Regions from separate parts of the Bradyrhizobium sp. CCGB01 genome, predicted to be linked through region 2. Evidence: predicted binding sites of a transcription regulator. Region 2 holds the regulator's gene; each other region holds the start of a gene.
What was found. Region 2 encodes LexA, which represses DNA repair genes until DNA is damaged. Its sites were predicted from a motif close to TGTTCNNNNTGTGTTCNG; they were not measured.
Positions count from the first base shown of each region.

Region 1: the regulator LexA is predicted to act here: its motif matches at 5,342-5,359, upstream of NLM25_RS14775 (putative DNA modification/repair radical SAM protein).
Region 3: the regulator LexA is predicted to act here: its motif matches at 4,172-4,189, upstream of ruvC (crossover junction endodeoxyribonuclease RuvC).
Region 4: the regulator LexA is predicted to act here: its motif matches at 2,604-2,621, upstream of NLM25_RS11895 (DUF3072 domain-containing protein).

Region 1 covers NZ_JANADK010000001.1:3,227,946-3,235,820, forward strand. The annotation lists gene NLM25_RS14760 (M20 aminoacylase family protein) at 1-784, shown strand, start outside; gene NLM25_RS14765 (inorganic phosphate transporter) at 858-2,486, opposite strand; gene NLM25_RS14770 (UdgX family uracil-DNA binding protein) at 2,584-4,026, opposite strand; gene NLM25_RS14775 (putative DNA modification/repair radical SAM protein) at 4,026-5,261, opposite strand; gene NLM25_RS14780 (ImuA family protein) at 5,425-6,213, shown strand; gene NLM25_RS14785 (DNA polymerase Y family protein) at 6,110-7,702, shown strand; gene NLM25_RS14790 (error-prone DNA polymerase) at 7,699-7,875, shown strand, end outside.
Region 2 covers NZ_JANADK010000001.1:5,390,087-5,397,961, reverse strand. The annotation lists partial or broken gene NLM25_RS24910 (ComEC/Rec2 family competence protein) at 1-447, shown strand, start outside; gene NLM25_RS24905 (GAF domain-containing protein) at 457-1,398, opposite strand; gene NLM25_RS24900 (hypothetical protein) at 1,621-2,052, opposite strand; gene NLM25_RS24895 (hypothetical protein) at 2,244-2,444, opposite strand; gene lexA (transcriptional repressor LexA) at 2,655-3,356, opposite strand; gene glp (gephyrin-like molybdotransferase Glp) at 3,533-4,744, opposite strand; gene NLM25_RS24880 (hypothetical protein) at 4,970-5,164, opposite strand; gene NLM25_RS24875 (HAD family phosphatase) at 5,330-5,956, opposite strand; gene NLM25_RS24870 (alpha-hydroxy acid oxidase) at 5,970-7,103, opposite strand; gene NLM25_RS24865 (S41 family peptidase) at 7,411-7,875, shown strand, end outside.
Region 3 covers NZ_JANADK010000001.1:1,378,099-1,385,973, reverse strand. The annotation lists gene NLM25_RS06240 (metallophosphoesterase) at 1-825, opposite strand, end outside; gene NLM25_RS06235 (DUF6869 domain-containing protein) at 931-1,827, opposite strand; gene ruvB (Holliday junction branch migration DNA helicase RuvB) at 1,942-2,979, opposite strand; gene ruvA (Holliday junction branch migration protein RuvA) at 3,000-3,617, opposite strand; gene ruvC (crossover junction endodeoxyribonuclease RuvC) at 3,614-4,141, opposite strand; gene NLM25_RS06215 (YebC/PmpR family DNA-binding transcriptional regulator) at 4,355-5,101, opposite strand; gene NLM25_RS06210 (methyl-accepting chemotaxis protein) at 5,310-7,058, shown strand; gene NLM25_RS06205 (methyl-accepting chemotaxis protein) at 7,166-7,875, shown strand, end outside.
Region 4 covers NZ_JANADK010000001.1:2,628,164-2,636,038, forward strand. The annotation lists gene NLM25_RS11880 (Do family serine endopeptidase) at 1-1,355, shown strand, start outside; gene NLM25_RS11885 (hypothetical protein) at 1,628-1,993, shown strand; gene NLM25_RS11890 (DUF6496 domain-containing protein) at 2,001-2,300, opposite strand; gene NLM25_RS11895 (DUF3072 domain-containing protein) at 2,373-2,567, opposite strand; gene NLM25_RS11900 (hypothetical protein) at 2,683-2,904, shown strand; gene NLM25_RS11905 (hypothetical protein) at 2,923-3,108, shown strand; gene NLM25_RS11910 (hypothetical protein) at 3,240-3,485, opposite strand; gene NLM25_RS11915 (hypothetical protein) at 3,581-3,838, opposite strand; gene NLM25_RS11920 (hypothetical protein) at 3,979-4,197, shown strand; gene NLM25_RS11925 (HWE histidine kinase domain-containing protein) at 4,251-5,735, opposite strand; gene NLM25_RS11930 (HAMP domain-containing protein) at 5,750-7,875, opposite strand, start outside.

The DNA of each region.
Region 1 (7,875 bases), 2.2 Mb from region 2:
CGATGCGGTGGTGATCTTCCAGCCCGCCGAGGAGGGCGGCGCCGGCGGCGCGGCCATGGTCAAGGACGGCCTGATGGAGCGCTTCGGCATCGAGCAGGTCTACGGCATGCACAACGGCCCGGGCATTCCGATCGGCTCGTTCGCGATCCGGCCGGGTCCGATCATGGCGGCGACCGACGAGGTCGACATCAACATCGAGGGCCTCGGCGGCCACGCCGCGCGTCCGCACAAATGCGTCGATTCCGTGCTGGTCGGCGCCCAGGTCATCACCGCGTTGCAGTCGATCGTCGCCCGCAGCGTCGATCCCCTGGAATCGGCCGTGATCTCGATCTGCGAATTCCACGCCGGCAATGCCCGCAACGTCATTCCGCAGACCGCGACGTTGAGGGGCACCATCCGCACGTTGTCGCCTGAGGTGCGCAAGCTGGTCGAGAAGCGCGTGCACGAGGTGGTGGCGGGCGTGGCGCAGATCACCGGCGCCAAGATTGATCTGCGCTACAAGCGCAACTACCCGGTCGTGAACAACCACGCCGCGGAAACCGAGGTGGCGCGGCGCATCGCCAAAAGCGTTGCCGGCGAAGCCAATGTGCACGAGATGCCGCCGCTGATGGGCGGCGAGGATTTCGCCTACATGCTCGAAGCCCGCCCCGGCGCCTTCATCTTCTGCGGCAACGGCGACAGCGCCGGCCTGCATCACCCCGCCTACAATTTCAACGACGAGGCGATCGTTTACGGTACGTCCTACTGGGTCAAGCTGGTCGAGGAATCGCTCGCGGCGTCGTGAGGCTGAGCTCGAAGCAGAAATGAAAAGGGCCCGTGCATCGCACGGGCCCTTTGTGTTTGAGTGATGCGATCGCTCAGAAAATCCGCGAGAAGATCACGTAGAGCGTGGCCGACAGCGCGATCGCGCAGGGCAGCGTCAGCACCCAGGCCATCAACAGGTTGCGGATGGTCGCCATTTGCAGGCCCGAACCGTTCGCGGCCATGGTGCCGGCGACGCCTGACGACAGCACGTGGGTGGTCGAGACCGGCAGGCCGAACACGTCGGCAGCACCAATCGTGGCGGCGGCGACGAGCTCGGCGGACGCTCCTTGCGCATAGGTGAGATGGGTCTTGCCTATCTTCTCGCCGACCGTGATGACGATGCGCTTCCAGCCGATCATGGTGCCGAGCCCGAGCGCGATGGCGACCGCGATCTTCACCCAGTTCGGGATGAACTTGGTGGCGGCGTCGAGCGAGCCCTTGTAGGTGTTGAGCACCGCGACCTCGTCCTTGCTGAGATCGTTCTCCTTGTCCTTCATCAGGAAGCGGATCGCCTCCGAGGTCAGGTACATGTCGTTGCGGGTGTTGCCGACGGCTTCCGCCGGCACCTTGTTCAGCGAGCCGTATTTGGCGACCTGGTCGCCAACGTCCTTCACCAGCACGGCCAGCGAGGGATAGGTGCCCTCGTTGAGCTTATGCAGCGCGATGTACTGCGTCACCGCCGGGCGAGGATCGCCGATGATGTTGTGGCCGGCGCCCTTCGCCGCAATCACCTTGGAGGCGGCCTCCGAGGTCTTCTGGAACTGGGCGACCTGCGATTCCGGCAGCGCGCGGTTGAGCGCGTAAGCGGTCGGCACGGTGCCGATCAGGATCAGCATGATCAGGCCCATGCCCTTCTGGCCGTCGTTGGAGCCGTGGGCGAAGCTGACGCCGGTACAGGTCGCGATCAGGAGACCGCGGATCCAGAGCGGCGGGGCCTTGTTGCCTTCGGGTGCCGCGTACAGGGCAGGGTTACGCACGATGAACTTGAGCAGCAGCAGCAGTACGGCGGCGCAGATGAAGCCGAACAGCGGCGAGAGCAGCAGCGCGTAGCCGATCTCGGTGGCCTTGCTCCAGTCCACGCCCGAGGTGCCGTCGCGGCCGCGCATGACGGCGTTGGCGATGCCGACGCCGATGATCGAGCCGATCAGGGTGTGCGACGAGGAGGCGGGCAGGCCGAAATACCAGGTGCCGAGATTCCACAGGATCGCGGCGATCAGCAGCGCGAACACCATCGCGAAGCCGGCGCTCGAGCCGACCTGGAGGATCAGCTCGACCGGCAGCAGCGAGACGATGCCGAAAGCGACGGCGCCGGAAGACAGCAGCACGCCGAGGAAGTTGAAGAAGCCCGACCACATCACCGCGAATTCGGCGGGCAGCGAGTGGGTGTAGATCACGGTCGCCACCGCGTTGGCGGTGTCGTGGAAGCCGTTGACGAATTCGAACCCGAGCGCAATCAGCAGCGCGACGAACAGGAGGATGTAGGGCAGGAAGGTCGTGACCTTGGTGCCGGTCGCGTCGATGTCGGCATAGATGCTGTAAGCAACGAACAGCAGGCCCGCGGCGAGGATGCCGAAGAACAGGATCATCGTCAGAGGATTGAAGCCTTTGTCGAGATTTGGCCTGGAAGCCGGCTGGACAGGCGTCGGATCGCCTACCGCACGGTCGAATGCAACATCTGTCATTTTTGGACGCCCCTTAACTAATTTGAAGGGCTATTGTCCGCGATGGATTTGAAGGCTGGATGACAACTGCGTCCAAAAGTCGCTTTCCCACCTGTATTTAGGCCGCGCGCGGAGCCTTCTTCTGCAAGCCGGCGGCGATCTTCAGGTCTTCGACAAAACGCTGATATTCCAGCACTTTGGCCTCGGGATCAGGCAGCCGCAGCAGATAGGACGGGTGCACCGTCACGAGCGCCTTGCGCCCGTCGGGCAGATCGATGAGCCGGCCGCGGGTCTTGCCGACAGGGGTGATCTTGCCGAACACGCTTTGCGCGGCGGTGGCGCCCATCGCCACGATGAGCTCCGGCCCGATTGCCGAAACTTCCCGCTCGTACCATTGTCGACACGCTTTGATCTCCGGCGTTGCCGGCTTCTGGTGCAGGCGGATCTTTCCGCGCGGCACGAATTTGAAGTGCTTCACCGCGTTGGTGACATAGACCTTCTTGCGGTCGACGCCGGCTTCCGCAAGCGCGCGGTCGAGCATCTGGCCGGCCGGGCCGACGAAGGGATGGCCGGCGAGGTCTTCCTTGTCGCCGGGCTGCTCGCCGACCAGCATGATGGTCGCGTCTTTCGGGCCTTCGCCGAACACGGTCTGCGTCGCGTCCTTGTAGAGCGGGCAGGCGCGACAATGCGCGGCCTCCTCGCGGAGCGCTTCGAGATCGTCGGCAGCAAGCTTGCGTGTCATCGGAGCCTCCGGCCGCTTCTGAGGCTTATGCGGATCGGTTGCGGCATTGGCGATCATGGCGCCGGTCATGCGTTCGGCGTCCTCGATCAGGGGTTTAATGATCGAAGCCTCGGGCAGGTTCCTCCAGTATTTCTTCGGCATCTCGGTCTGCATCGCTTTCACCTTGAGCCGGGCCGGATTGAAGATGCTGGCGTAGTAGCGCCGCCAGGTTTCCTCCAGCCGGTCTTCGCCCGGTGCTTCGTTCTTGCTCACGCCCGGCGTGAACGAGAGCGCATGGCCGTCCCAATGCGCGCAGAGATCAGGCGTCAGGATCGACCAGGGCATGTCGGCAAAGCGTTTTGCGAAGAACGGCGCAGCGAGCTCGACGATGTGATGCTCCGGCTCGAACCATGCGACGTAATGCGCTGCGCGTTCCCGGCCGATCTCGCGGAAGCGCACGAAGGCATGCATCTTGTGCTCGTCGCGATGAACCGCTCTTGCCATCGCAATGACCTGCGCGACGTCGGCATCGGTCGCGACCTCGATGAGATCGTGATTGTCTTTCAATCGCCAGAGCAGGCGATAGAGGATCGCAAATCGCTCGGGATCACGATGCAGGATCGCAGCCTTGGCGAGATCGACGAATTTTGCCGAGACGTTGAAGGTGCCGTCGTTCACCTCGAGTATCGGAGATGGCGAGGGCGGCGCGAACAAATCCGCTTCACCGCCTTGCACGGTCCAGGTGACATCGGTGGGCTGCACATGATGAAGCACGAGGCTGCGTGCGGCTTTGCGCCAGCCATCGAAATCGGTTTGATTGTCGAGGGTGATGTACTGCATCAGAAGCCAAACCCCAGTTGTGTTGCCTTTGGTTTGAACCGTTCGATGAGCCCGGCAGCATCGAGGCGATGCGGGGCGGGCCGGTGATCGCTGAGCACGATGAACGGCAGTGCCTTGTTGCGGGGGACGTGCAGCCGCGCCAGATCGGCCACGCGAATGGTGGTGGTGCGCCGCGTCGCGATGATGCGTTCGACCGCCTTGGTGCCGAAGCCGGGCACACGCAGCAGCTCCTCGCGGCTGGCGCGATTGACGTCGAGCGGAAAGCGGTCGCGATGGCGCAGCGCCCAGGCGAGTTTTGGATCGATGTCGAGCGGCAGCATCGCGCTGTCGTCGACGATCTCCGCAACGTCGAATCCATAAAACCGCATCAGCCAGTCGGCCTGGTAGAGCCGATGCTCGCGCAGCAGCGGCGGGGCGCGCAGAGGCAGCGCGCGGCTGGCATCGGGGATCGGGCTGAAGGCGGAGTAGTAGACGCGCCTCAGCCGGTAGGAGCCGTAGAGATTGGCGCTGGTGTGCAGAATGGTGTGATCATTTGCACTGTCGGCGCCGACGATCATCTGCGTGCTTTGTCCGGCCGGCGCGAAGCGCTGCGGCCTGGCCTTCGTCTTCGCGCTGCGGCCTTCCTCGGCCTCGTCGAGCTTCAGCCGCAGCCGGCCCATGGTGCGGCGGATCGCACGCACGTCCTTCTCCGGCGCGAATTGCTGCAGGCTCGTCTCCTCAGGCATCTCGATGTTGATGGAGAGACGATCGGCATATTTGCCGGCTTCCGCGATCAGCGCGTCGTCGGCCTCCGGAATGGTCTTGAGATGGATGTAGCCGCGGAAGTGATGCTCCTCGCGCAGTTTGCGCGCGACGCTGACCACCTGCTCCATGGTGTAGTCGGGGCTGCGGATGATGCCGGAGGAGAGGAATAGCCCTTCGATGTAGTTGCGCCGGTAGAAGTCGAGCGTGAGCTTGACTACTTCGTCGATAGTGAAGCGGGCGCGCGGCACGTTCGAGGAAGCGCGGTTGACGCAATAGAGGCAGTCGTAATTGCAGGCGTTGGTCAGCAGCACCTTGAGCAGCGAGATGCAGCGGCCGTCCGGCGCGTAGGAATGGCAGATGCCCATGCCCGGCGCGGTCGAGCCCATGCCCTTGCCGTCGCTGGAATCCCGCTTCTCGGTGCCGCTGGAGGCACAGGACGCGTCGTACTTGGCGGCGTCTGCCAAAATCTCCAGCTTGCGTTGCACGTCCATTCTTGAATCCCTTTGATTCCGCTCATGAATCCGACAGGGCACCAATTCGATTGACTCAGGGCGTCCCGTTAGCTTTATATTAGAACATATCATGAACAAATGAGCCAGCCGTTGGTTCTCTTTTCGAGAGCCATCGGCAATCACCTCTGAAGGAGCGGCGTATATGAGCGGCGCACGTATGAGCGCGCTTGCGACCTTGCGCGGCCAGATCGAGCGCATCGAGACGGCGGAGGTCGTGCATCAGCAGGATCGCGTCGCACTCGGCCACAGCGAGGCCGACAGCGCGCTGAAGGGCGGGCTCGCGCGCGCGGTGATCCACGAAGTGTTTTGCGAGGGCCGACAGGGGACGGCCGCGACGGGTTTTGTTATGGGCCTCGCGGGGCGCGTCTCGGCACAGCGGCCGCTATTGTGGGTGCGGCAGGATTTTTCGGAACTCGAGACCGGCGCGCTGTCGATGAGCGGGCTCGCCGAGCTCGGCCTCGATCCGCGCCGCGTGGTGATGGTGCGCGCGGCCGATGTCGAGAGCGCGCTGCGCACCTCGGCCGACGCGCTCGCCTGCGATGCGCTCGGTGCCGTCGTGCTCGAGCTCTGGGGCGAGACCAGGCAGTTCGATCTGGTGGCGAGCCGCAAGCTGACGCTGGCCGCGCAAGGCTCCGGTGTCACCGGGCTGCTGCTGCGCATGGCCGCGCAGCCTTTGCCGTCGACTGCGGAAACCAGATGGATGCTGCGCGCGGCACATTCGCCGCCAGGCGCAGCATGGAGCGCCTGGGGCGCGCCGCGCTTCGATGCCGAGCTGTTGCGCAATCGTCATGGCCCGTGCGGCCGTTGGATCATGGAATGGAAATGTGATGAGTGCCAGTTCAGTGAACCGTCGGCGTATCCTCAGCCTGTGGCTGCCGCGCCTGCCAATCGACCGGATCCAGCGTTTCTTCAACAGCGCCGGGCTGGGTAAGACGAATGATCCCAGCATTGTCGTTATCAAGGACAACAATGCGCTGGTGATCCATGCGCTCGACGAGGCCGCCGAGCGCCTCGGCCTGCACATCGGTCAGCCGCTGGCGAATGCGCGGGCGATGTGCCCGGACTTGAAAGTGTTCGATGCCGATGTCGTGGCCGATGCGAAGACGCTCAGCGACATCGCCGATTGGTGCGACCGCTTCACGCCGCTGGTGGCGCTCGATGCGCCGCACGGGCTGTTTCTCGACATCACCGGCTGCGCGCATCTGTTCGGCGGCGAGGCCGCGCTGTTGCAGACGCTGGTCCGTGCCCTCGCTCGCCAGGGCTTTGCCGTCAGCGCGGCGATCGCCGGCACCTCGGTCTGCGCGCGTACGCTGACGCGGCAGGCCTCCGGCACCATCGTCGCCGATGGCGGGGAGGCGGCGGCGATCGACCGGTTTCCGGTATCAGCACTCGGCGCGGGCGAGGCCATCACCACCGGCCTGCGCCGCGCCGGGCTGAAGACCATCGGCGATGTCGCATCGCGCAGCGCCTCCGAGATCACGGCGCGGTTCGGCGCACGGTTCTCCACACTGCTCGCGCATGCGCTGGGGCAGGGCGATGCGCCGATCAACCCGCGAAAGCCGCTGCCCGATTACATCGTCGAGAAACGTTTCGCCGAGCCGATCGCGACCGACGCCATGATCGCGATGACGCTGTCCCGGCTCGCGGACACGCTGATCGCCTCCATGGAGAAGCAGGGCAAGGGCGCGCGGCGCCTGGAAGCCGCGTTCTTCCGCACCGACGGCGTGGTGCGCGCGATCATGGTCGAGACCGGGCGCCCGGTGACGCGAAGCGCCGTGATCGACCGGCTGTTTCGCGAACGCCTCGATGCGCTCGCCGATCCCCTCGATCCCGGTTTCGGCTTCGACATGGTGCGGCTGTCGGCAAGCCGCACCGAGATCGTGGTGCAGGAGCAGCGCGATCTCGACGCCCATGTTCACGACAATGACGAGCTCGCCGCGTTGATCGACCGCATCGCCGCGCGCATCGGCGGAAGGCGCGTCGTCGTCCACCTGCCGCAGGACACCCATATCCCCGAATGTGCGGTGCTGGCGGCGCCTGCCCAGCACCATCTCGCCGCCGCCATGCAGGCCGAATGGCCGGCGCGGGCCGAGAGCGAGCCGCCGCTGCGCCCGCTCAGGCTGTTCGACAAGCCGGAGCCGATCAAGGTGCCGTTCGCGACCGTGCCCGACGGTCCGCCGCATCAATTCACCTGGCGCCGCGCGCTGCATGCCGTGGTGCGGGTGGAAGGGCCCGAGCGCATCGCGATGGAATGGTGGCGGCAGGACGGCAAGCAGCTGACGCGGGATTATTTCCGCATCGAGGATGCCGAAGGCCTGCGTTTCTGGATCTTTCGCGACGGTCTTTATGAGGGGGAGGTGTTCGACGGCGACGGCGAGCCCGCGTCTCCCGGCTGGTATGTGCACGGTCTCTTCGCATGACCACGCCCGCTTATGCCGAGATCGGCATCACCACCAATTTCTCCTTCCTGCGCGGCGGCTCGGATCCGCGCGCTTACGTACATCAGGCCAGCAAGCTCGGCATTCCCGTGATCGGCATTGCCGATCACAACACGCTGGCCGGCGTGGTGCGCGCCTGGAGTGAGCTCGACAAT
Region 2 (7,875 bases):
AGTTTTCTCCTGAAGGAGTGGCTCGCCGCCGACGCCGATCCGCGCGACGCCGGCAGTGCCTCGCTGGCCGCCGGCGTGTCGTGCGACGAGGCCGGCTGCGTGACGCCGCTCGCCGACGGGCGCCTCGTCGCGCTGTCCTCGCGCATCGACGCGCTGGCCGATGATTGCAGCCGCGCCGCGCTGGTGGTGACGGCGCGGCCCGCGCCGCCGGATTGCGCGGCGATGGTCGTCGACCGTCAGCGTCTCGCAAGGCAGGGCGCGCTGGCGCTGACCCGAAGCGGCGACGGCTTTGCGGTCCAGGCGGCTAAGGCGAGGGGGACGGACCGTCCGTGGTCGCCGGCTGCCGCCGGCGAGGGCGATTTCGACGGAAGCCTTGCGCCGAAGACGGCCGCGCCCCGCGGCCGGGACGCGACGCCATCGGAGGCCGACTTGCAGGCCGAGGATTGAGCGGACGCGTTACAGATACCAGGCCAGCACGGCGTCGAGCCTGGCGTTGCCGATAACCGGCAGGACGACCATCCGGCTCAGCCCAGAGGCGCGGGCCTGCAAGGCCGCGACCGAGACATCATGCGCAAGATCGTCGTTGAGCGCGGGCATGCCGGTGGTCCAGGCCCCGCCGATGCTGCCTTCGCCTCTGGCGATGGATTTCGTCGCATAGAGGGCGGCAAGGTCAGTCTGCGCGCTGCAGTCGCCGGCGCGGAAGACCAGCGCCGAACGGGCCTCGTCCGGGACCCAGATCTCGAAGCGTCGCGCAATCGGGGTTGCCTGCGCGGAGAGGAACGTCAGGACCCAGGTCTGATCGGTGCCGGTCCGGTAGGGAATGCCGACGCCGAGATTGATCCCGACCTTGGCGGCGTCCTCCCAGCGCAGAAAACTCCTGGCGTCGTGCAGGTCCTTGATGATCAGCGGCAGGCCGGCCTTCCAGGTGCGGCCGGGCAGGCCGAAGCCACGCGGAAATCTGGTGTGGCGGGAGTTGAATTCGAACATGTCGGCGGTGCCGTAATAGCCGTCGACGAGTCCCATCTCGTGGGAGATTTCGGCATCGTTGTGCCAGAGCTCGATCGCGCCGACATGGACCTCGTCGTCGCCGCAGAACAGCACCATGACGGCTTGCAGGAATTCGCCGGAAAACACCGGGACCGCCACGCCGCAGGTGAGCCCGGCCGCGATGGCCTGATCGGTCCGCTTGAAATAGGAGTTGGCGAATTTGGTGAGGATCACGGGGTGGCCGCTGGCCCAGGCCTTGCCCGGAAGCCCCTCGTCATATCCGAAGTGCAGACCTTCGCTCACGGCCTTGAACGCGGACAGGCCTTCGCCGTAGAGGCCGCCGCCGAATTCCAGCCGCATGCGCGTGCGGTCGGGTACCCAGAGTTCAACGACGCGAATGAAGGTCTTCATCGAACGTGTCCGCCGTCTCAAGCCGCACCAAGCATCGGCCATTTGGCTGCGGAACGGACGTTCAAAATTCAGGCAGGACAGCGCAAACTTCGTGCGGTGGGAGGCGGAGCGGCTTGGTCCGTCCAATGGAGCTTCGCGGGATGCAAGCGATACCATCTCGCCGGCCTCGGCCGGCGATGGCAATTTCAATCCTGGCCCGACCCGCCGGCCGGGATGGCTGTGTCAGCCGATCGGCAGGCGGGTGATGGTCGGCCGGCTTTCGGCGATCTGCGGCTTGTGCTCACGCTCGCCGACCGGCTGGGTCACCGGCAGTTGCAGCACTGTCGCGCGTTGGCCTTCGACGAGCTGCGTCACCAACACGTATTTGCCGTCGGGGAATTCGATCGCATCATGATGGCGATCGGGAATGTGCGGATCGATCTTACCGAACTTGCCGACGCGCGAGTTGACGGTCCGCGTCCAGATCCAGCGATTGTCGTAGCGGACGTTGTCGGCGAAGGCGAGCTCCGTTCCCGGCAGCAGGCAGACCGCGACGGTCGGATCGGCCGCGGAGGCAAAACCGCGCGTCGAGGTGCCGCGGAAGGTTGTCGTGACGACCGTCTCGCCGACTTCAGCAGGACGCGACGCGACGGCATGCAGGCTGTAGTCACACATCGGGTGCTCCTCTTGCAGGGATAGCGACCCACGTCTCTTCTCGAGGCGCAGGCCTCTATCAGAGTGGAAGCATGTTAGCGTCTGCCCGGTTGTAGGCAAATCTGCGGCTCGCCGCCGCAGGCCGCGATCACATTATCTTTTCCGGCTCCATGAGGAACAAAGCCTGCTCCCGCGCATTCCGGATGCGCGTGTCAGCGCCCTGCCGGCGCCGACCAGCCGGAATACGGCCAGTCCGGCCGCGACGGTTGCGCGACGGCGTTGCGGGCATTCCGGACTTGCTTACCCACAGCGGCGTCCTTGCGGACATGGTGTTGCGATTGCGCGGCGAAGGCCTGCGACGCTGATGCTGCGATCAGCGCCGCGGCGACTGTGCCCAGAATGATCTTGCGCATGACTTCTCCTCGAACCCAGAGGGCGCGCGAAGCAATGCTGCTTCGTGCGGCGTGCCGAGGATGTAGCGCCGGAGGAGGGGCCGGATAATCTGCGCGAAACCAGAAAGACTATCCAGCGGAAGCGGACAATCGTCCGCTCCAATGCCGGATCGGCGATGCCGATCGAAAAGCGCGAGAGGCGCCAAATCACCGATAGCAGGACGTCCGGTCTCAGTACTTCCGGTACAGCCCGATCAGCTTGCCTTGGATCTTCACCCGGTTGGGCGGCAGGATGCGGACCTCATAGGCTGCATTGGCGGGCTCGAGCGCGATGGAGGCGCCGCGGCGGCGGAAGCGCTTCAGGGTCGCTTCCTCGTCGTCGATCAGCGCCACCACGATGTCGCCGGTATCGGCGCTCTCGTTGCGCTGGATCAGCGCCATGTCGCCGTCGAGAATGCCGGCCTCGACCATCGAATCGCCGCGCACTTCGAGCGCGTAATGCTCGCCCGAGCCGAGCATGTCGGGCGGTACGCTGATGGTGTGGCTGCGGGTCTGCAGGGCCTCGATCGGCGTGCCGGCCGCGATGCGGCCCATCACGGGCACTGCAACGGGGCGCTCGCCGTCGTCCGCCGGCGGGCTGGAAGTCGTGCGCAGCTTGCCGAGATTGCCTTCGATGACGCTCGGCGTGAAGCCGCGGCGGCTGCCGGCGGCGGCCTGAAGCTCGGGCAGCTTGATCACCTCGATGGCGCGGGCGCGGTTGGGCAGGCGCCGGATGAAGCCGCGCTCCTCGAGCGCGGTGATCAGGCGGTGGATACCCGACTTCGAGCGCAGGTCGAGCGCGTCCTTCATCTCGTCGAAGGAGGGCGGCACGCCGCTTTCCTTCAGTCGCTCGCTGATGAACCGCAGGAGCTCGTATTGTTTGCGCGTTAACATCTCGACCAAAATCCCCCGGTTGATGTCGTTCGATTCCGAGACGCTGAATTCAGCGATAAGCCGCTGCATGCTCGAAACAAATCATGAACGGACACTATATGTTCGATACATGTTCCGCAACTGCTTAATTTACCGTGAACGCCACAAACTTCGCGGAACGCTCGCGAACGAAGCGGTCAGACGGGCAGCCGCAGCACCTCGCAAGGCGTGCCGGCTTCGGCCTTCGGCGCGAACGGCGGGCGCACGAGAAGTGCCTGTGCCGCAGCGAGATTCGCAAGCAGCGAGGAATCCTGATGGTTGACGGGAACGGCGGTGAGCGTGCCGTCGTCGCGCAGCTCCAGGCGCGCGCGCAGATAATCCTCGCGCTGGTCGTTGGCGCCGACGTCGCGGCCGAGCACCGCGCGTTCGCGGCGATGATGAATCGCCGAACGGCCCGCGAGCGCGCGAATCAGCGGCACCATGAACAGGAATCCGCAAACGTAGGATGACACGGGATTGCCGGGCAGGCCGATCACACGCATCGCGCCGAGCCGCCCGTTCATCATCGGTTTGCCCGGCCGCATCGCGATCTTCCAGAACGCCATCGAGATGCCTTCGTCCCGCAGCGCCTGCTGGACCAGATCGTGGTCGCCGACCGAGGCGCCGCCGGTCGTGATCAGGATGTCGGCGCCGCTCTCGCGGGCGCGGCGGATGCCGGCCGTGGTGGCCACCAGCGTGTCGGCGGCGATACCGAGGTCGATGGTGTCGGCGCCCTCGCTGCGGGCGAGCGCGTGCAGGGCATAGCCGTTGGAATAGACGATCTGGCCGTGGCCGGGCGTCGTGCCCGGCATCACGAGTTCGTCGCCGGTGGCGAGGATCGCAACCTTCGGGCGGCGGCGGACGGGCAGTCGAGGATGATTCATCCCGGCAGCGAGTGCCAGATCGCGCTCGGTCAGCCGGGTGCCCTCGCGCAGCAGCACGTCGCCTTCCGAAAAGTCGACGCCGGCGGGGCGGATGTGCCGTCCGGTAACGGCCGCTTCCGTGATCGTGATGCGCTTGCCATCCGCAACCGTGTCCTCCTGAATCACGACCGCGTCCGCGCCATCGGGAACGACGCCGCCGGTGAAGATCCGCACCGCTTCGCCGGCGCCCACCGTTCCCGCAAACGGCCGGCCCGCCGCGACCTCGCCGATCACGGTGAGCGCGGCATCGATCTTCGCCGCATCGGCCGCCCGCACTGCATAGCCGTCCATTGCCGACATCGCCTGGGGTGGCTGGGTCCGCCGCGCCGCGACGTCGCGGGCGAGCACGCGGTGGAAGGCTGCGTCGAGCGCGATCATCTCTTCAGGCAGCGGCTCTGCACCCGCCAGCACCGCGGCAAGCGCGTCAGAAACCGGCATCAGGGCCACGGGTGAAAACTCCAGCTGGGCCCGTTCGGGCAAATCGGCGGCGAGAGTCTTAGCCGAGCGCGCGCGCGGAGGCAAAGCACGGCCGCACAGGATGATTTATCCTGCGTCATCCGCTCTGATGGGCAGACGTCAAGTCCGCCGCGGCATGATCCGGAAGGCAAGACAGACCGGTATGAGGATGGCCATGGCGAGGACGAGAATGACGAGAGCCACGGCCAGCATCGGTCAGGTCCCCGGCTGCTTGTACGGACTGACGTCCGGCGCCGCGGAGCCCTGATCCTTGTCAGGCAACGGGTCGGCCTGGGATTTCAGGTCGGCGGCCTTGCTGATCAGCTTGGCGGAAAGCTCAGAATCCGATGTGGTCCTGGCGAATTTCATCAGCAGAGAGGCCTGCTTGGTGAGGTAGGTTTTGCCCAACACGACGATAAGTCCGATGTAGAATTCCCAACGGAGTCATGAGTCCTGAGGCAGGCGTTCGTTCCGGGAACTCTGTATAAAAATGTACAAAGGGCTTCGGTTCCTCGCCCCGGGCAAAATAGGCTCCGGATACGGCCGGTTCGCGGCCTGTAGCCTGCCGGCCCGGGATCAGATTCCGAGCGCCTTGAGGGCGTCCCCGACGTCGCGGGGCGTGGTCACGTGCACCGCGGTCAGCCCGCTGGACCGCGCTCCCTCGATGTTCTCGGCAAGATCGTCGAAGAACACGATACGGTTCGCCGGCACGCCGATCGCGGCCACGACATGGTCGAAGGCCTCCACATCCGGTTTGCGCAGGCCGATGCTGGACGACAGGTACAGCTCGCGGAAATGGCCGAGCAGGCCGGCATATTCCTTCGAGAAATGGTCGACATGCGGCCGGTTGGTGTTGGAGAAGGCGTAGACCGGCATCTGCTTTGCCGCACGCGGCAGCAACTCGGCGATGTCGGGCATCTCGCCGGCGAAGATCGCGTTCCACCCCTCCAGGAATTGTGCGTCCGAAATGCCGATCCCGAGCGAGACGCGCAGCGAGTCAAAATAGGCCTCGTCGCTGATCTTGCCGACCTCGTGCAGCCGGTAGGCTTCGCTGTCCCGCACATAGCGCGCGACGATGGCTTCGGGCTTGCAGCCGGCATGTCCCGCCCAGCAGGCGATCGCCTTGGAGAAATCGATGTCGAGCACCACGCGCCCGAGATCGAACAAGAGCGCATCAGCGCTGCCGGGGGAGAGCGAGCTCATTGCATCCTTTCACTCAGTATCGATACGGGTCGTGGTCGAACAGCGGGAACGCGCTGAAGACGCTCGGCGCATTGGTCGCGGTCGCCTGGTGCAGGCAGGACTTGTTGACCTCGGCGAAGGAGGTCGCGCCCAGAAGGCCGAGGCAGCGTAGTACCTCGTCCTCCAGGAGCTCCAGCATCCGCGTCACCCCGGCTTCGCCGGCCGCCGCCAGCGCCCAGCATTGCAGCCGGCCGATGCCGACCATGTCCGCGCCCGCCGCGATCGCCTTGACGATGTCGGTGCCGCGGCAGAAGCCGCCATCGACCATGATCTTGGCGCGGCCCTTCACGGCGTCGACGATCTCGGGCAGCACATGCATGGCGCCGCGGCCGTGATCGAGCTGGCGGCCGCCATGGTTGGAGACGTAGATCCACTCGACGCCGTGATCGACCGCGATCTGGGCGTCCTCGGCGGTGGCGATGCCCTTCAGGATGAGCGGGATCTTGAACGTGTCCTTGACCATCTTCACGGTCCGCCACTCAAGGCCCTTCTGGTAGTCGCCGCCGGTGGCGCGCAGGCGGCTCTCGCGAACATAGCGCTTGGCAATGTCACGTTCGCGACGGCTGTAATGGGCGGTGTCGACGGTCAGGCAGAAGGCGGCGTAGGCGTTCTTCTCGCTCCTCGCGACGACATCGGCGACGAAGTCGTCGTCACCGCGCACATAAAGTTGATAGAGCCGCAGCGCATCAGGGGCGGCCTTGGCGGTCTTCTCCAGGCCGGGCTCGGACACCGAGCTCAGCATGTGCGCCGCACCGAAAGTGCCGCACGCGCGGGCGACGCTCGCCGCACCATCCGGATCGAAGATCTCCAGTGCACCGACAGGGGCCAGCACCACCGGTAGCCGCATCCTGCGCCCGAACAGTTCGACCGAGCCGTCGACCTCGCGGACGTCGCGCAGCACGCGCGGCCGGAAAGCGATCTCGTCCAGCGCCATGCGGTTGCGGCGCATCGTTGTCTCGGTCTCGGCGGCGCCGACGATATAGTCCCAGGCGTTCTGGTTCAGGTTGATGCGCGCCTTCCGGATGAATTCGTGCAGGTTCTGGAACGGCTCGTTGCTGGCGCCGAGTTCGACGTTCCTTTCCGGCCGGATGCGGGGCGCGTCATTCATTGTTGTCCTCCCGAGAATTTGAAGTCTTGTTGTCATCGCCTATCGCGTCCGGCCCTCCAAAACCATCCTAAAATCGCATAGCTGCGAGGCGTAGGCCGGCCGGCCGATTCCCGCCTTGCGCGAAACGGTTTCGGAACGTTGCCAAAAGTTTAGGCCAGAGCGAAGGGATTTCTACAGTGTACCGGCCAGCGCGGCGTCCCGGCCTTGAAGAAACCTGAATGGTATTGTGAACAGCGGGCTGGATCGCCATTTGCATGGCGCTTCCCAAGCCCAAAGCAAAGCTCCGAGCAAGAAGGCCAGCCTATCCATGCGGAAAAACCTGCTGTTCCCCCTGGGCGCGCTCACGGGAGCGTGTCTGACCCTTCTGGTAGCGAGCCCGCACGGCGGAGTATGGGCGGCACGGGCGGCGGCGCGCGCGGATGATGCCTATTCCCGGCTCAATTTGTTCGGCGAAGTGTTCGAGCGGGTGAAGGCGAGCTATGTCGAGAAACCCGACAATTCCAAGCTGATCGAGGGCGCGATCACCGGCATGGTGACCTCGCTCGATCCGCATTCACGCTACATGAACGACAAGGCCTGGACCGAGATGCAGGAGACCACCTCCGGCGAGTTCGGCGGGCTCGGCATCGAGGTCACGATGGAGGAGGGCCTGGTGAAGGTCGTCTCGCCGATCGACGACACGCCGGCGTCCAAGGCCGGCATCATGTCCGGCGACCTCATCAGCAAGATCGACGGCGATGCCGTGCAGGGCATGACGCTGGAGCAGGCCGTC
Region 3 (7,875 bases), 4.0 Mb from region 2:
GCCCGAAACGATGAGGTCGCATTTCAGCCGGAAATGACCGTAGGCGAGCCGGATGCCGTGCTTCGGCGAAACCGCCGGCGACCAGCCAAGCAAGCGGATCTGGCCGCCATGGGTGTGGCCGGACAGTTGCAGCGCGACGCGCGCGGGCACGCGCAGCGCGACATCGGGCTCGTGCGCGAGCAGGATCACCGGCGCGTCGTCGGTGACCTTTGCCAGCGTGCCCGCAAGATCGTCGGCGCCGAACCGTTGCACGCGGCCAAAGCGTTTCGCCGGAAAATAGGCGAGCTGATCGCCGAGGCCGGCAAGCCAGAAGGAACGGCCGTCCTTGGTTAACCGCACGGCGTCGTTCTCGTAGACAGGGATGCCGGCCGCCTCCAGTGCGCGATGGGCAACGGTCGGCCCGTGGCCGGCCTGCTGCACGGTCCTGTCGTCCCAATAATCGTGATTGCCCATGACCGCATGGACGCCCAGCGGCGCCTTGAGGCCGGCCAGCACCCTCGCCCATTCGCTCGACGGAATGATGCGCGAGACCCGGTGAAGACCCGCGACATAGTCGCCGAGCAGCACGGTGATGTCAGCTTTCAGCGCATTGGTGCGGTCGACGATGGACTCGATCCGCTCCAGCGACATCCAGGGATCGCAGGCATGGATGTCAGTAACGACGGCGATCTTCAGCGGAAAATCCGCCGGCCATTGCCGCGGGGTCGGATGATAGCGGGTGACGCGGAGCCGCAGCGGCTCGACGCCGACGCCATAGGCCGCGCTCGAGATGCCGAGCGCGGACAGGGCGCCGATGGAGCGGATGAGATGACGACGCGTGATCATGGAAGCTCGATCGTGATGCGGCCCGTTGATGCGGTTCGATTGAAGCAGAATTGGGGTCCGCTCGTGCAGACGGTCTGCATTCGCGTGCAGAATTCTGCATAAAGGTTACCACCGGCTCTCGCCGACCAGTGCGTTCAGTCGCGCCTTCAATTCGTCGGGCGCGCGATGGTACCAGACGCCGCCAAGCAGGTCGCGAAAGCGGGCGTCGGCGCGCGCCTCGCGCTCGATGCGGTCGATCGTCCCGACGCTGATCACGTCTTCGAGGGGACCTGCGGCCAGCAGCGACAGCAGCACCGGATTGGACTCGATCTTCAGGATCTGAAGGATCAGGTCGATCATCCTGTCGGGATCGTCCTCGCGCAGGTCGCGCTCGAAATCCATGATCGCGAACAGGTTGTCGTCCTGGTCGCGTTCGGACCTGGAATATTGCTCGACCCAGGCGCGGGCGAGCTCGGCAACCGACATGCTGGCGCAATCGATCGGCTCGCGAGGCGTTCGCTGCGCCAGATGGTCGGCATGCCACGCCTCGCTGTCGGCCAGTCCCGCTATGCGCGACATCAGGGGATCGTCTGGCCCGACATGCACACCGCCAAGCAGCCAGCGCAGCCGATCATTGTGTCCGGCCTCCTGCTCGACACGCGCCATCATCTCCGTGCCGTGCGCGTAGAACAGCGCCAGCAGGAACTTGTCGTTGAGCTGCATCACCGTCGGCTTGTCGGCCTCGGTCCTGAGCACTTCCAGCACGAGATCGAGCGCTGCCTGCGGCCTACGATGCGGCAGGTGATCGAAATAGAGTTTGATGGCCCAGATGCTGCCGACCTGGTCGCGGCGGCTGACCCGCTGAAGCGCACACCACATCGATGCCAGTTCGCCGAGCGGCATCGGATCCAGGAACGCCTCGGTCTCGTCGGGCGTACGCAGCTGCGGCTCTGCCGCGATGGTCGCGAGCAATGTCGCGTCCGTCTGCCCGATGTCCGTCTGCCCCGTGTCTTCCCGCCCCATGTCTTCCCACTCCAATGTCGTTTCGCTCCGGTCATTGTGCGCGAGCGGCGATCCGATCGCCGCGCGTTCGCATTAGTGACGGAGTGAAACGCGTGGGTTCACCGACTGCTGCTGTCAGTCGTCCTCGGACTCGTCCGAGCCGAACAGGCCGAACTGTGTCGCCGCATCGCGCGAGGGCTCGGCAATGCCGAGATGGCGGAAGGCGTGCGAGGTGAGCAGGCGGCCGCGCGGGGTGCGCTGGAGATAGCCGCACTGGATCAGATAGGGCTCGATGATGTCCTCGATCGCATCGCGCGGCTCGGACAAAGCGGCGGCCATCGTCTCGACACCGACCGGACCGCCGCCGTAGTTCATCGCGATGGTCGTGAGATAGCGGCGATCCATGGCGTCGAGGCCGGCAGCGTCGACCTCGAGCGCGCTCAGTGCGTGGTCGGCAATCTTGCGGTCGATCGAGGCGGCATCGGCGGCGGAGGCGAAATCGCGCACGCGCCTGAGCAGGCGGCCGGCAATGCGGGGCGTGCCGCGGGCGCGGCGCGCGATCTCGTTGGCGCCATCAGTGCTCATGCCGACATTGAGCACGCGCGCACCGCGGGTGACGATGCTCTCCAGCTCTTCGATGGTGTAGAAATTGAGCCGGACGGGAATGCCGAAACGGTCGCGCAAGGGATTGGTGAGCAGGCCCGCGCGCGTGGTGGCGCCGACCAGGGTGAATTTCGACAGCTCGATCTTCACCGAGCGCGCCGCCGGACCTTCGCCGATGATCAGGTCGAGCTGAAAATCCTCCATCGCGGGATAGAGCACCTCTTCCACCGCCGGACTGAGGCGATGGATCTCGTCGATGAAGAGCACGTCGCGCTCTTCGAGATTGGTGAGCAGCGCGGCGAGATCGCCGGCCTTGGCGATCACCGGGCCTGATGTGGCGCGAAAGCCGACGCCGAGCTCCTTGGCCACGATCTGCGCCAGCGTGGTCTTGCCGAGGCCGGGGGGACCGACGAACAGCACGTGATCCAGCGCCTCGCCGCGCTTGCGCGCCGCCTCGATGAAGATCGAGAGATTCTTGCGGGCCTGCTGCTGGCCGACGAAGTCCGACAACGATTGCGGTCGCAGCGCGGTGTCGCCGACATCGTCGCTGCGGCGCTCGGGCGAGACCATGCGATTGGCCTTGGGGTCGCTCACTTCGCGAGCTCCTTCAGGCCGAGGCGGATGAGCTGCGCCGTCTCGGCGCCTTCACCGGCGCTGCGCGAGGCCGATGCGATGGCCGCGGCGGCCTGCGGCTGGCCGTAGCCGAGATTGACCAGCGCGGAGATCGCATCCGCCACCGGGCGCGGCGCGCGCTGGTCGTCGACGGCGCCGGCGAGATGTACGACGGCGGGATCGACATTGGCGAAAGCCGGCGCCTTGTCCTTCAACTCGGTGACGATACGCTCGGCAACCTTGGGGCCGACGCCGGGCGTGCGCGCCACCGCGGCCTTGTCGCGCAATGCAATCGCGTTGGCGAGATCAGCCGGCGCGAGCGTGCCGAGCACGGCGAGCGCGACCTTGGCGCCGACGCCCTGCACGGTCTGGAGCAGCCGAAACCATTCGCGCTCCTGGTCGGTGCGGAAGCCGAACAGTTTTATCGCGTCCTCGCGGACATAGGTCTCGATCGACAGCACGGCCGCTTCGCCGGGCGAGGGCAGATGCTGGAGCGTGCGCGTCGAGCAATGCACCTGATAGCCGACGCCGCCGACATCGAGGATCACGAAATCCTCGCCGTAGGAATCGATCAGGCCCTTGAGCTTGCCGATCATAACCCCGCCACCTTCAGCCTGAGCGCGGTGCTCTGGCGGTGATGAGCGTGGGTGATGGCGATGGCGAGCGCGTCGGCAGCGTCGGCTGACGGCGGCTCGGCCTTGGGGAGCAATATCTTCAGCATCATCGCGATCTGGTGCTTGTCGGCGTGGCCGGCGCCGACCACCGTCTTCTTGACCTGGTTCGGCGCATATTCGGCAACACTGATGCCGAACATCGCGGGCGCCAGCATGGCGACGCCGCGAGCCTGGCCGAGCTTCAGCGTCGCAACGCCGTCCTTGTTCACAAAAGTCTGCTCGACCGCAGCTTCCACCGGCTTGTGACTGGAGAGAACGGCTGCGAGCCCTTCGTGGATGCCGAGCAGGCGGCTCGCCAGCGGCAGATCGTCCGGCGGTTCCACCGACCCGCAGGCGACGTAGATCAAACGATTGCCCTCAGCCTCGATCACGCCCCAGCCGGTGCGGCGCAGGCCGGGGTCGATGCCGATGATGCGAACGGGGCCACGAATCGGGAGCGCAGTCATGGGCCAGTGATAGCGGCTGGCTGCCAGGAGCGAAACAGAAACAGAACGGAAGTAACAGGGGAAGTGGGGGGCCCCGTGCCCCGGGCGCGGCGCAGCGCGAAGCGGTGCGTTGCAGAACCGGGGCCCACATCGCCGATGGCACACGACGCACCATGGGTCCCGGCTCTGCGCAGCAGCGTTTCACGCTGCAGCGCGTCCGGGACACGCGCTGCCCTACCCGCCCATCTTCGCGACCAGCGCGTCCGACACCTCGAAATTGGCGTAGACCTGCTGGACGTCGTCGTGCTCGTTGAGCAGATCCATCAGCTTCAAAAGCTTCTCGCCGGTCTCATCGTCGACCGCGACCGTGTTCTGCGGCTTCCAGATCAGAGCGGCCTTGCGCGGCTCGCCGAACTTGGCCTCCAGCGCCTTGGCGACGTCGCGATAACCTTCGGTCGAGGCGTAGATCTCGTGGCCGCCTTCGCTCGAAATCACGTCGTCGGCGCCGGCCTCGATCGCAGCATCGAGCACGGCGTCGTCGGAGGCGACGCTGCGGTCGTATTCGATGATGCCGGTGCGGTCGAACATGAAGGACACCGAGCCGGTTTCGCCGAGATTGCCGCCCGACTTGGTGAAGAAGGAGCGGATGTCGGAGGCGGCGCGGTTGCGGTTGTCGGTCAGCGCCTCGACGATGACGGCGACGCCGCCAGGGCCGTAACCCTCGTAGCGGATCTCGTCATAGTTCTCGCCCTCATTGCCGAGCGCCTTCTTGACCGCGCGCTCGATATTGTCCTTCGGCATGTTCTCCTGGCGCGCCGCGATGATGGCCGCGCGCAGGCGCGGGTTCATGTTGGGATCGGGCGTCCCCAGCTTGGCCGCGACGGTGATTTCCCGCGCCAGCTTGCCGAACAACTTCGACTTCTGCGCATCCTGCCGCCCCTTGCGGTGCATGATGTTCTTGAATTGGGAATGTCCGGCCATGCGTGGTCTCTCGGGGTCTCTTGGAATCGTCCGCCAATGAGGATGGGAAGCGCGGCGTTATAGGCCGCCCACCCACCGGAATGAAAGGGGCTCTACGACTTTAAGGTAATACCGTAGTCCAGGTGCCCGGAAGTCAGGCACTGTTAACCCTGATTTCATTCCGGCTTGCGAAAATAGCGTCCGCCCGTCCCCCGACAAGAGTGACCTGATGGCGTTCGCATTATTTCGGAAGCGTCTGCCGGACTTGCCTGCGCCCGTGGCAACCCCACTGGCCGCGCAGTCGCCGGCCGATCCCGGGCCTGCCCCGGCCGCCGAGGGCGATTCCGCCAGGGAAATCCTGGAACTGCTGGAACTCGAGCTCGGCGCCATGATCCGCCAGCTCGAGCGGGCCGCCAATTCGGTGGCCGGCGGCGCGGAGGCGACCGCGGCAACGCTCGCGGATATTCGTGAGCGCACCGACGCCCTCACGGGCCGCACCAATGCAGCGCAATCGACCGCCTCCACCTTTGCCCATGCCGCCGACAAGTTCACCCAGTCCGCACAAGGCATCGGCGCGCAGGTGCGCGAGGCCGGCAAGCTTGCCGACGAAGCCAGCGCCGCGGCGCAGGAAGCCCGCGCCAATGTCGACCGCCTGCGCGAGTCCTCCGCCGCCATCGGCAATGTGGTCAATCTGATCGCCCAGATCGCGCGGCAGACGACGCTGCTCGCACTCAACTCGACCATCGAGGCCGCACGTGCGGGTGCGGCCGGCAAGGGCTTTGCTGTCGTCGCCACCGAAGTGAAGGCGCTCGCGGTGCAGACGCAAGGCGCCACCGAAGAGATCACACGGAAGATCGACGCGCTCCAGCGCGACGCCGCCGGCTCGGCCGATGCCGTCCACCGCATCTCGCAGGCGATCGAGGCGATCCGCCCGGTGTTCGACACCGTCAACGGCGCGGTCGCCGAGCAGAACGCGACCACGAACGAGGTGTCCGGCAACGCGACAAGCGCGTCGGAATTCATCATCTCGGTCAGCGAGAGCGCGGCCGAGATCGATGCCGCGACGAAGGCCGCCGAGACCCACGGCGAGAACGTCGCCAGCGCCGGCAAGGCGGTCACGACCTTCGCGCAGAAGCTGAAATCGCGCTGCGCGGTGCTGCTCCGCCAGAGCGAGCACGACGACCGCCGCAAGACCGAGCGACTGCCCTGCCATCTCAAGCTCGAAACCGCGCGTGGCGTGCTGCCGGTCTATGAAATCTCGATGGACGGCGTGCTGATCGGCGGCGCGGATGCGGCGAAGCTGGCCACGCAGGCTGTCATCGACGGCACGCTCGAAGACGTCGGCGCCTGCCGCCTGCGCGTGATCGAGCAAACCAAGGCCGGCGCCCGCGCACAATTCGTCAGCCCCAATGCCGCTCTGGCCGAGAAGATCGAAGACAGGCTCTGGTCGATCCACGAGGAGAACACCGAGTTCGTCACCCGCGCCATGGAAGCGGGCACCGCGCTGACCCGGATCTTCGAGCAGGCGGTTACGCGCGGCGAGGTCAGGATCGACGACCTCTTCGACACCGACTATGCGGAGATCGCCGGCACCAATCCGCAACAATACCGCACGAAATATCTGGACTGGGCCGACCGCGCGCTGCCGCCGTTCCAGGAGGCCTTTCTCGCCAAGGAACCGCGCATGGCATTCTGCGCCATGGTCGACCGCAATGGCTTCCTGCCGGTGCACAACAAGATCTATTCGCATCCGCAGCGGCCGGGCGATTCCGCATGGAACACCGCCAACTGCCGCAACCGGCGCATCTTCAACGATCCGGCGGGGTTGGCGGCCGCGCGCAACCTGCGCTCGTACCTGGTCCAGAGCTATGCGCGGGACATGGGCAACGGCAACACCGTGATGATGCGCGAGATCGACGTTCCGATCCGCGTGCAGGGGCGGCACTGGGGTGGATTTCGCACGGCCTACAAGCTGTAGTGCACGCTCAGGCAAGACGCCGACGCGCGAATCACCTTCTTGAATAAAACTGGAATGGGAATGCCGCGGTGAGCCGATCAACGGCTCCGCTTGGAGGAAGCCCGTACATGTCCCTTGCCCAGCTCGCAGTCATGGACACCGGATCCAACCGGACGCTTGCCGAACGGCTGATCGACCAGCTCGCCGACCGCATCGGCGGTCTCGGGGTCGAGCTTGCCGACATCGCCGGCAACGTCCAGGAAGTCGCAAACCGCGTCGTCAACCAGTCCGAACGGTTCCATCACCTCCAGAAGACGGCCGAGACGATGGTCTCGGCCAATCACGACATCGCCAATGCGTCACAGGCGGTGCAATCGACCGCTTCAGCGGCGGTCGGCGAGATCGCACAGTCGCGCGGCGCGGTCGATGCCGCGGTCAGCCACATCTCCGAGCTCGTCGCAGCCGTGGAGCGGATCGAGGGGCGCCTGAGCGCCGTCGGCTCGGCGCTGGCCCAGGTGGCAAAAGTGTCCGGCTCGATCGAGGCGATCGCGAAGCAGACCAATTTGCTCGCGCTCAACGCCACCATCGAAGCCGCGCGCGCGGGCAATGCCGGCCGCGGCTTCGCGGTGGTCGCAAGCGAGGTCAAGAACCTCGCGGAGGCCACCCGCCAGGCCACGCATCAGATTTCCGACACCGTGCGCGATCTCGACGGCCAGATCGAAGGCCTGATCGGCGAGAGCAGCGACGCCTCGCAGCGTGCCAAGACGGCCGGCGAAGGCGCCCAGCAGATCTCCGGCATCATCTCGCGGGTGCAGCAGGGCTTCGCCTCCGTGGAAGC
Region 4 (7,875 bases), 2.8 Mb from region 2:
CGCCGCCGGGCTTCGGCGATCTCGTCAGCAAGGTCAAACCCGCCGTCATCTCGGTGCGGGTCAAAATCGACCAGGACAACGACAAGAGCGCGATGCTGCAGCAGAACCGGATGGATTCGGACGAGGATTCGCCGTTCGACCAGTTCTCGCGGCAGTTCGGCTTCCGCGGCCCGGGTGGCATGAACGGCATGCCGCGCCAGCGCCACCAGATGATCACGGGCGAAGGCTCCGGCTTCTTCATCTCCGCCGACGGCTATGCCGTGACCAACAACCACGTCGTCGATCACGCTGAATCGGTGCAGGTGACGATGGACGACGGCACGGTCTACACCGCGAAGGTGGTCGGCACCGATCCGAAGACCGATCTCGCGCTAATCAAGGTCGACGGCAAGAAGGACTTCCCGTTCGTCAAATTCTCCGACCAGAAGCCGCGCATCGGCGACTGGGTGGTCGCGGTCGGCAATCCCTTCGGCCTCGGCGGCACCGTCACCGCGGGCATCGTCTCGGCCAACGGTCGCGACATCGGCAACGGTCCCTATGACGACTTCATCCAGATCGACGCGCCGATCAACAAGGGCAATTCCGGCGGTCCGGCGTTCGACATGAACGGCAACGTGATCGGCGTGAACACCGCGATCTTCTCGCCCTCCGGCGGTTCGGTCGGTATCGGCTTCGACATTCCGGCTTCGACCGCGAAGCTCGTCATCGCGCAGCTGAAGGACAAGGGCGCGGTCACCCGCGGCTGGCTCGGCGTGCAGGTGCAGCCGGTGAACGCCGAGATCGCCGACAGTCTCGGCCTCAAGGAGGCACGCGGCGCGATCGTGGACAATCCGCAGGACGGCAGCCCCGCGGCGAAGGCCGGCATCGAGGCGGGCGACGTCATCACGGCCGTCAACGGCACCGCGATCAAGGACTCCCGCGATCTCGCCCGCACCATCGCCACCCTGGCGCCGGGCACGTCGGTGAAGCTCGACGTCTTCCACAAAGGCGCGAACAAGACGGTGACGCTCGCCCTTGGCGAGTTGCCGAACGAGCGGCAGGCCAAGGCCGGCGACGGCAAGGCGCAGCCGAACACCGGCACGCCGCGCCTTGGTCTCAGCCTGGCGCCGGCCGGCGACGTGCAGGGCGCGGGTCAGAAGGGCGTCGTCGTTACTGACGTCGACCCGCAGGGACCCGCCGCGCAGCGCGGCATCCAGACCGGCGACGTCATCCTCAATGTCGGCGGCAAGGCCGTCGCCAATGTCGGCGACGTTCGCTCGGAGCTGGCGCAAGCCAAATCGTCCGGCAAGAACAGCGTGCTGTTGCAGGTGAAGGGCGCGGAAGCGACGCGGTTCGTCGCGGTGCCGCTGGCATAAGCCCACGCTTTCTGCGGCAAACTCAAAAGGCGGCCCCCGGGCCGCCTTTTTCGTGCGCGCGCTGGAGATACCCACAGGCTTCCGATAACATTCTCGTTAACGGCAGCAACGGTGACGGGTTCGTCCGAAAAAGCCGCGTTCGCTCGTCACAGTTCTGACTCGCGTGTTGCGCCTTGGCGGCGATGACGACGCCGGGGCGAAATTGCTAGAGTGGAACTTCGAACGCCCGGGCCTCTTGTGGAACCTGACGTTCGCATTTGATCGGTGCCGACATGGATCGATTGAAGCTCTCGCTGAGGCGTGCGCTGCTCGTGGCGCCAATTGTGCTGCTGACGACTGGAAGCGCCTTGGGGCGCGACGACGGCCGCTACGCCAATTCACCCCTAAAACCCTGGTTCGACAGTTTGCGCAGCCATCTCGGGCCGTGCTGCTCGGATGCGGATGGCTTTGCTGTGTCGGATCCCGATTGGGAATCGCACGACGGGCACTATCGCGTGCGGCTCGACGGGCAGTGGGTGGACGTGCCCGATGAGGCCGTCATCACCGAGCCAAACCGGGCTGGCCACACCATGGTGTGGCCGGTGAAGACCGCGTTCGGGATTTCGATCCGCTGCTTCATGCCGGGCAGCATGATCTGACGCGGTGTCACCGCTTGCTGGATTTGCGCTTCGAAGCCTTCTTCGGAGCTTTTCGGGATGTCTTCTTGGAGGACTTCCTGGAGGTCTTCTTGGCCGTTGTCCGCTTCGACGTCTTCTTCGGGACCTTCTTGCCCTTCTTGCGCGCCTTCGACAGCCCGATCGCGATGGCCTGCTTGCGGTTCTTCACGCGTCCGCCGCGACCACCGCGGCCGCTCTTCGCGGTGCCCTTCTTGTAGCGCCGCATTTCGCTTTCGACATCGCTGCCGGCGCTGCGTGAGTAGCGGCGCTTCTTTGCCTTGCGTGCCATCAACTCTCTCCCTTGGCCCGGGGAAAGAACCGCATCACTGACCCAACGTTCCAAATGCGCCGGCCGCGCTCCTCAGAAGGAGTTCGCCAGCTCGATCTCGTCTTCCAGCGCTCGGATGCGGCGCGCAGCCTCGGTGAAGGACAGAGCCCGATCGTATTGAGTGGGCTGATAGGCTTCCTCGCTCAGACGCTTCAGCTTCAGCCCCTGCGCTCTCGTCATCTGCTCCGTGAGGAAAACCCTGGCGTCATATTTACCCTGAACCTGCATCTGGCCTCTCCGTTCTGAAATCGTGACTTGACTATATGTTCTTATTTTGTTCTAACAAGCCATGGACAACAGAATTAATGAAATTCGACGCAAAATCAGCGCCTTGAGGCTCGAAATGGCCGACATCGAGGTGTCCGTGCGCGACCTCGTCAATCGCGATCGTGACTGCACAGAAAAGGCCCTGGCGCAGATGGATCTGCGCCGGAAAATCAACCTGCTGATCGGCGAATGGAAGGCTGCCGGTGGCGGCGATGTTCTGCCCGACGTCCGCGACCGGGTACGCCTGCGTCCCGCGACGACATCCGGCAGTCCCCTGCGCGTGGTCGCGCGGCGCTGAGAATTTTGGGAGCGTGCGGTGGAAGAAGACCCGGACACGTACCGGATTCTAAAGCTGCGCGCCGAAATTCTCGAACTCGGCTCCGCCATCCGGCAATTGCAGCGCGAGGGTCTCGACGATGCCGCAGCCCAGCTTCTGATCGCACGCAAGCGCGCACAGCTTGAGCATCTCGTGAAGGCGAATGCCACGGGGCGGCCGCTTTAGCATCCCCTACATCCGACCGGCCGCGGTGAGCTGACGCGAACGCCGACGATGTGGCGGCCAGAAGGATTTCCAATGAGCTCCAAAGCGAAGGCCCCGCGTTGCCGCGAGGCCTTTTATTTGGCGGCCAGAGCTCACTTGGTGTTGGTCATGCCGCCCTTGTTGTTCGTCATGGTGCCGCCCTGGTCGGAGCCGGGGCCAGAACCCCCTTGACCTGAGGGATCAGCGCCCTTGGAGGATTTGGTGTTGGCGCCTGTGGTCTGCGACGACGACATCGACGATCCCTGCTTGGCCTTGTGCGACTTGGCCTGCGCGGCGAACGGGGCGGCGGCGAGGCCGGTTGCCAGCATTACGGTGAGAGCGAGCCTGGTGGTTTTCATGCGCGGGAACTCCCTGAGTTAAATTGACGCAGGCAGCCAACCGCCGTTTGCCGCAGGAGTTCCGACGAAAGCGCCCGGGGCGCTTCACGCAGGCTTCAAAATTCCTTGTCCTCGGCAAGGATGAACACGAGGCCCGTGAGCGTCGCGCCGATCGCGAATGTCGTGACCAGTGTGGTGACGAAGACGACAGCGGCCGAATAGCCGCCATGGTTCAGCAAATTTGCGACCGCCGGATTGAGCAGGACGAGGGCGAGACCGAAGACCAGGCCGAGGGCTGCGCCCATCATCGCATGCGTCATCAGCTTGATGACGCCGGTCGGAGAGATGAGGCTCGGCGACTTTTTCGCGGGCATGGAACAGCCTCACGGTGTGGCATAGAACGCGCGCGCCGATTGCGGGTTCCATTCTCATGAAGATATTGTCATTCCCCGCTTCATCCGACGTTCATGCCGGTCTTGCGAAGATGAAAGCCAACAACACGGGAACATCCGATATGGGTAAGGTCGTCTTTCTCTATCGCTCGTTGGCCTATCGCAACGCCGCCGCGGACATGCTGCGGAAGGCGCGCAAGCTGCCGCGCGGTGTCGAGCGGAGCGCAGCCCGCCGATACGCGCGGGCACTGCGCGACCTCTCGCAAACCGAAGCCTGGCTCGAAGGACGTGTCGCTGACGAGCCTCAGCCGATGCAGCGTATGAGGGTCGCGGCGCGCTAGAGCTTGACGCGTTTTCTTCACGCGAACCGGAGTCTACTTCGCTCGGAAACGCGCTAGCCTGAAGCCCGCTGAAGGGCTTCGGAGGGAGCCGCCTCGAACTTGCTCGCGGGCGCTGCCGCCTTCCGCGTCAGCGGCACCTCAAGGCGGCACAACAGGCCTTCGGCACGCCAGTCAAATTCCGCCTGTCCGCCGAGTTGCGATTCGACACTGGCAAGCAGACTTCGCGTGCCAAAGCCGCGGGATTTCGGCGTCCTGACCAGCGGACCACCCGTTTCATCCCAGGTCAGTGTGAGGTGGTCGTCCTCGACTTGCCAGCCGATCGCCAGCCGTCCTGACCGCGCCGACAGCGCGCCATACTTCGCCGAGTTGGTGAAAAGCTCATGCAGCGCCAGCGCCAGTGTTTGCGCCGTCGCGGGCATCAGCTGAACCTCCGGACCCGCCAACTTGATCTGGCCGCCGAGCGAATAGGGTGCGAGCTCCTCGTCGATCAGCTTGGACAATTCGGCGCCCTGCCAGCTCGACAGCGACAGGATCGTGTGCACGCGCGCCAGCGCATTGATGCGCCCTTCCACCGCATTGACGTAGTCCTTGACTTCGTCGGCACGGGTGAGCCGCACGATCGACTGCGCCAGCGCCAGCGCGTTCTTGGCGCGATGATCGACCTCGCGCGCCAGCAGATTTTGCCGCTCTTCCGCGCGCTTGCGTTCGGTGATGTCGACGGTGACGCCGCTCACGCGCACCACGCGGCCGCCCTGGTCGACCGTCGCGGCTGCCGTGCCGACGCACCAGCGCACCTCGCCATCGGGCCGGTTGACGCGAAACTCGCCTTCATAGGCGTGCGCGCCGGTATTGAACGCGGCAATCGCCTGGCCGAACTGGTCGACGTCGTCGGGATGCAGCAGCGCCTGGATGTTGGCTGAGGTGACGTTGAAGGTCTCCGGCGTCACGCCGAAGATGCGGTATTGGCCTTCGTCCCACATCCAGTCGCCGTTGACCCAGTCCCAATCCCAGGACCCCATCTTGCCGGCGGCGATCGCCATGCTGCGCCGCTCTTCGCTCTCGCGCAGCTTTGCGGTGGAGTTCTCCAGCTCGGCCGTGCGGGCACGCACGCGATCCTCCAGATCCTGGTTCAGCCGTTCGAGCTCGCGCGTCTTGCGATAGAGCTCGGCGAACACCTTGACCTTGGCGCGCAGCACCTCCGGCACGACCGGCACCGGCACGTAATCGACCGCGCCCATCTCGTAGCCGCGCAGGCGGTCGATGTCGCTGACCTGGATTGCCGAGATGAAGATCATCGCGGTCTTCTGGAATCGCGGATGCTCCCGGATCATCGCGGCCAGCTCGAAGCCGTCGAGCTCGGGCATGCAGACGTCGACCAGGATCACCGCGACCTCGGTTTTGAGCAGGACCTCCAGCGCCTCGCGGCCCGACGAGGCTATCACGAGGTTCTCGCCGAGATCCTTCAAAATCACCTCATAGGCGAGCAGCTTGGCCGGCTGGTCGTCGACGAGGAGGATGTTGACCTTTTCGTGGTCCATTCGCGGATCCAAACTCAGCGATGCAGCCACATGCGGATCGCAAGCAGCAATTGATCGGTGTTGACGGGTTTGGCGAGGTAGTCGGACGCGCCGGCTTCCAGGCATTTCTCACGGTCGCCCTTCATCGCCTTGGCGGTCAGCGCGATGATCGGAAGGCGGGCGAAGGCCGGATTTTCACGAATGACGCCGATGGTCTGATAGCCATCCATCTGCGGCATCATGATGTCCATCAGCACGATGGCGATCTCGGGATTGGATTCGACCAGCGTCACCGCCTCGCGGCCTGTCGTGGCCGTCAGCACCTTCATGCCGCGCCGTTCCAGCACGCTCGACAGCGCAAAGATGTTGCGGGCGTCGTCGTCGACGAGCAGGGCGGTCTTGCCGATCAGATCCTCGTCGGAACTGTTCAGCTTCTCCAGCATGCGCTGCTTCTCGACCGGAAGTTCCGTGATCACGCGATGCAGGAACAAGGCGGTTTCATCGAGCAGGCGTTCCGGCGACTCCACGCCTTTGACCACGATGCTGCGCGCCATCGTGTGGAGTTCCGCATCCTCCTCCGCCGACAGTTCGCGGCCGGTGAAGACCACGACCGGAACGTTCGACAGCACCTCGTCGTTGCGGATCTGGTCCAGCACCTCGAAGCCGGTCATGTCGGGCAGCCTGAGGTCGAGCACCACGCAATCGCAAGGAGCCTCGCGCAACGTCGAGAGCGCGCCGGCCCCGGTATCCGTCGTCACGATCTCGATGTCGTCGTGATGCAGCAGCTCGCGGATCGAGAGCTGCTCGGCCTCGTTGTCCTCGACGATCAGGAGCCGCTTGCGCCTGGGACGCGCATATTCCTTGATCTGCGTCAGCGCGGCTGAGACGCCCTCGGTCGTGGTCGGCTTGTTGACGAACGAGAAGGCGCCGCGGGCCAGCGCATGCTGCCGGTCCTCGTCGAGCGTGATGATCTGCACGGGGATGTGGCGGGTCAGCGGATTGTGCTTGAGCTGGCTCAGCACGGTCCAGCCCAGCATATCCGGCAGGAACACGTCGAGCGAAACGGCCCGCGGCTGGTATTGCTTGGCAAGCTCCAGCGCCTCCGCGCCGCGTGCGGCGACCAGAACTTTGAAGCCCTTGTCGCGGGCGAGATCGACCAGCACGCGCGCATAGTGCGGATCGTCCTCGACGATGAGCAGGATGGTGTCGCCGGGCTCGAGATTGAGCCTGTCGTCGGCAATCTGCTCGATGACGCGCTGCTGCTCGGGCACGGCGGCTTGCAACGCCGGTGGCTGACTGTACTGCTGCGGCGCGGGCGCACGCGGCGCGAGCGTCGGGCCGGAATATTTCAGAGGCAGGTAGAGCGTGAAGGACGAGCCCTTGCCCGGCGCGCTGCGCAGGTGGATTTCGCCGCCGAGCAGGCTCGCGAGCTCGCGGCTGATGGCAAGCCCGAGGCCGGTGCCGCCATATTTGCGGCTGGTGCCGGCGTCTGCCTGCTGGAAAGCCTCGAAGATCAGCTTCTGCTTCTCCAGGGGGATGCCGATGCCGGTGTCCGACACCTCGAACGCGATCACGGCCGGCGCGGAATTCAGCACCGGGTGATCCGTGCCCCAGCCGCCGACCGCGGCGGCGACCTTCAGGCGGACTTCGCCCTCGGCGGTGAACTTGAACGCGTTGGAAAGCAGGTTCTTGAGGACCTGCTGCAGGCGCTTGGAGTCGGTGACGATGCTGCGTGCGAGGTTCGGGTCGACGTCGATCTTGAACGACAGGTTGCGGTTCTCGGCCTCGTGCCGGAACGGCCGCCCGACGGTCTCGAGCAGGTTCGCGGTCAGAATCTCCTCGGCGTCGACCGTCACCGTGCCGGATTCGATCTTGGAGAGATCGAGAATGTCGCTGATGAGGTTGAGCAGGTCGGTGCCGGCGCCATGGATGGTGCGAGCGAATTCGACCTGCTTGGCCGAGAGGTTGCCGTCCGGATTGTCGGTGAGCTGCTGGCCCAGGATCAGGATCGAGTTCAGCGGCGTGCGCAGCTCGTGGCTCATATTGGCGAGGAATTCGGACTTGTACTTCGAGGTCAGCGCGAGCTCCGTCGCCTTTTCCTCCAGCGCGCGGCGGGCCTGCTCGATCTCCTGGTTCTTGCGCTCGACCTCGACGTTGCGCT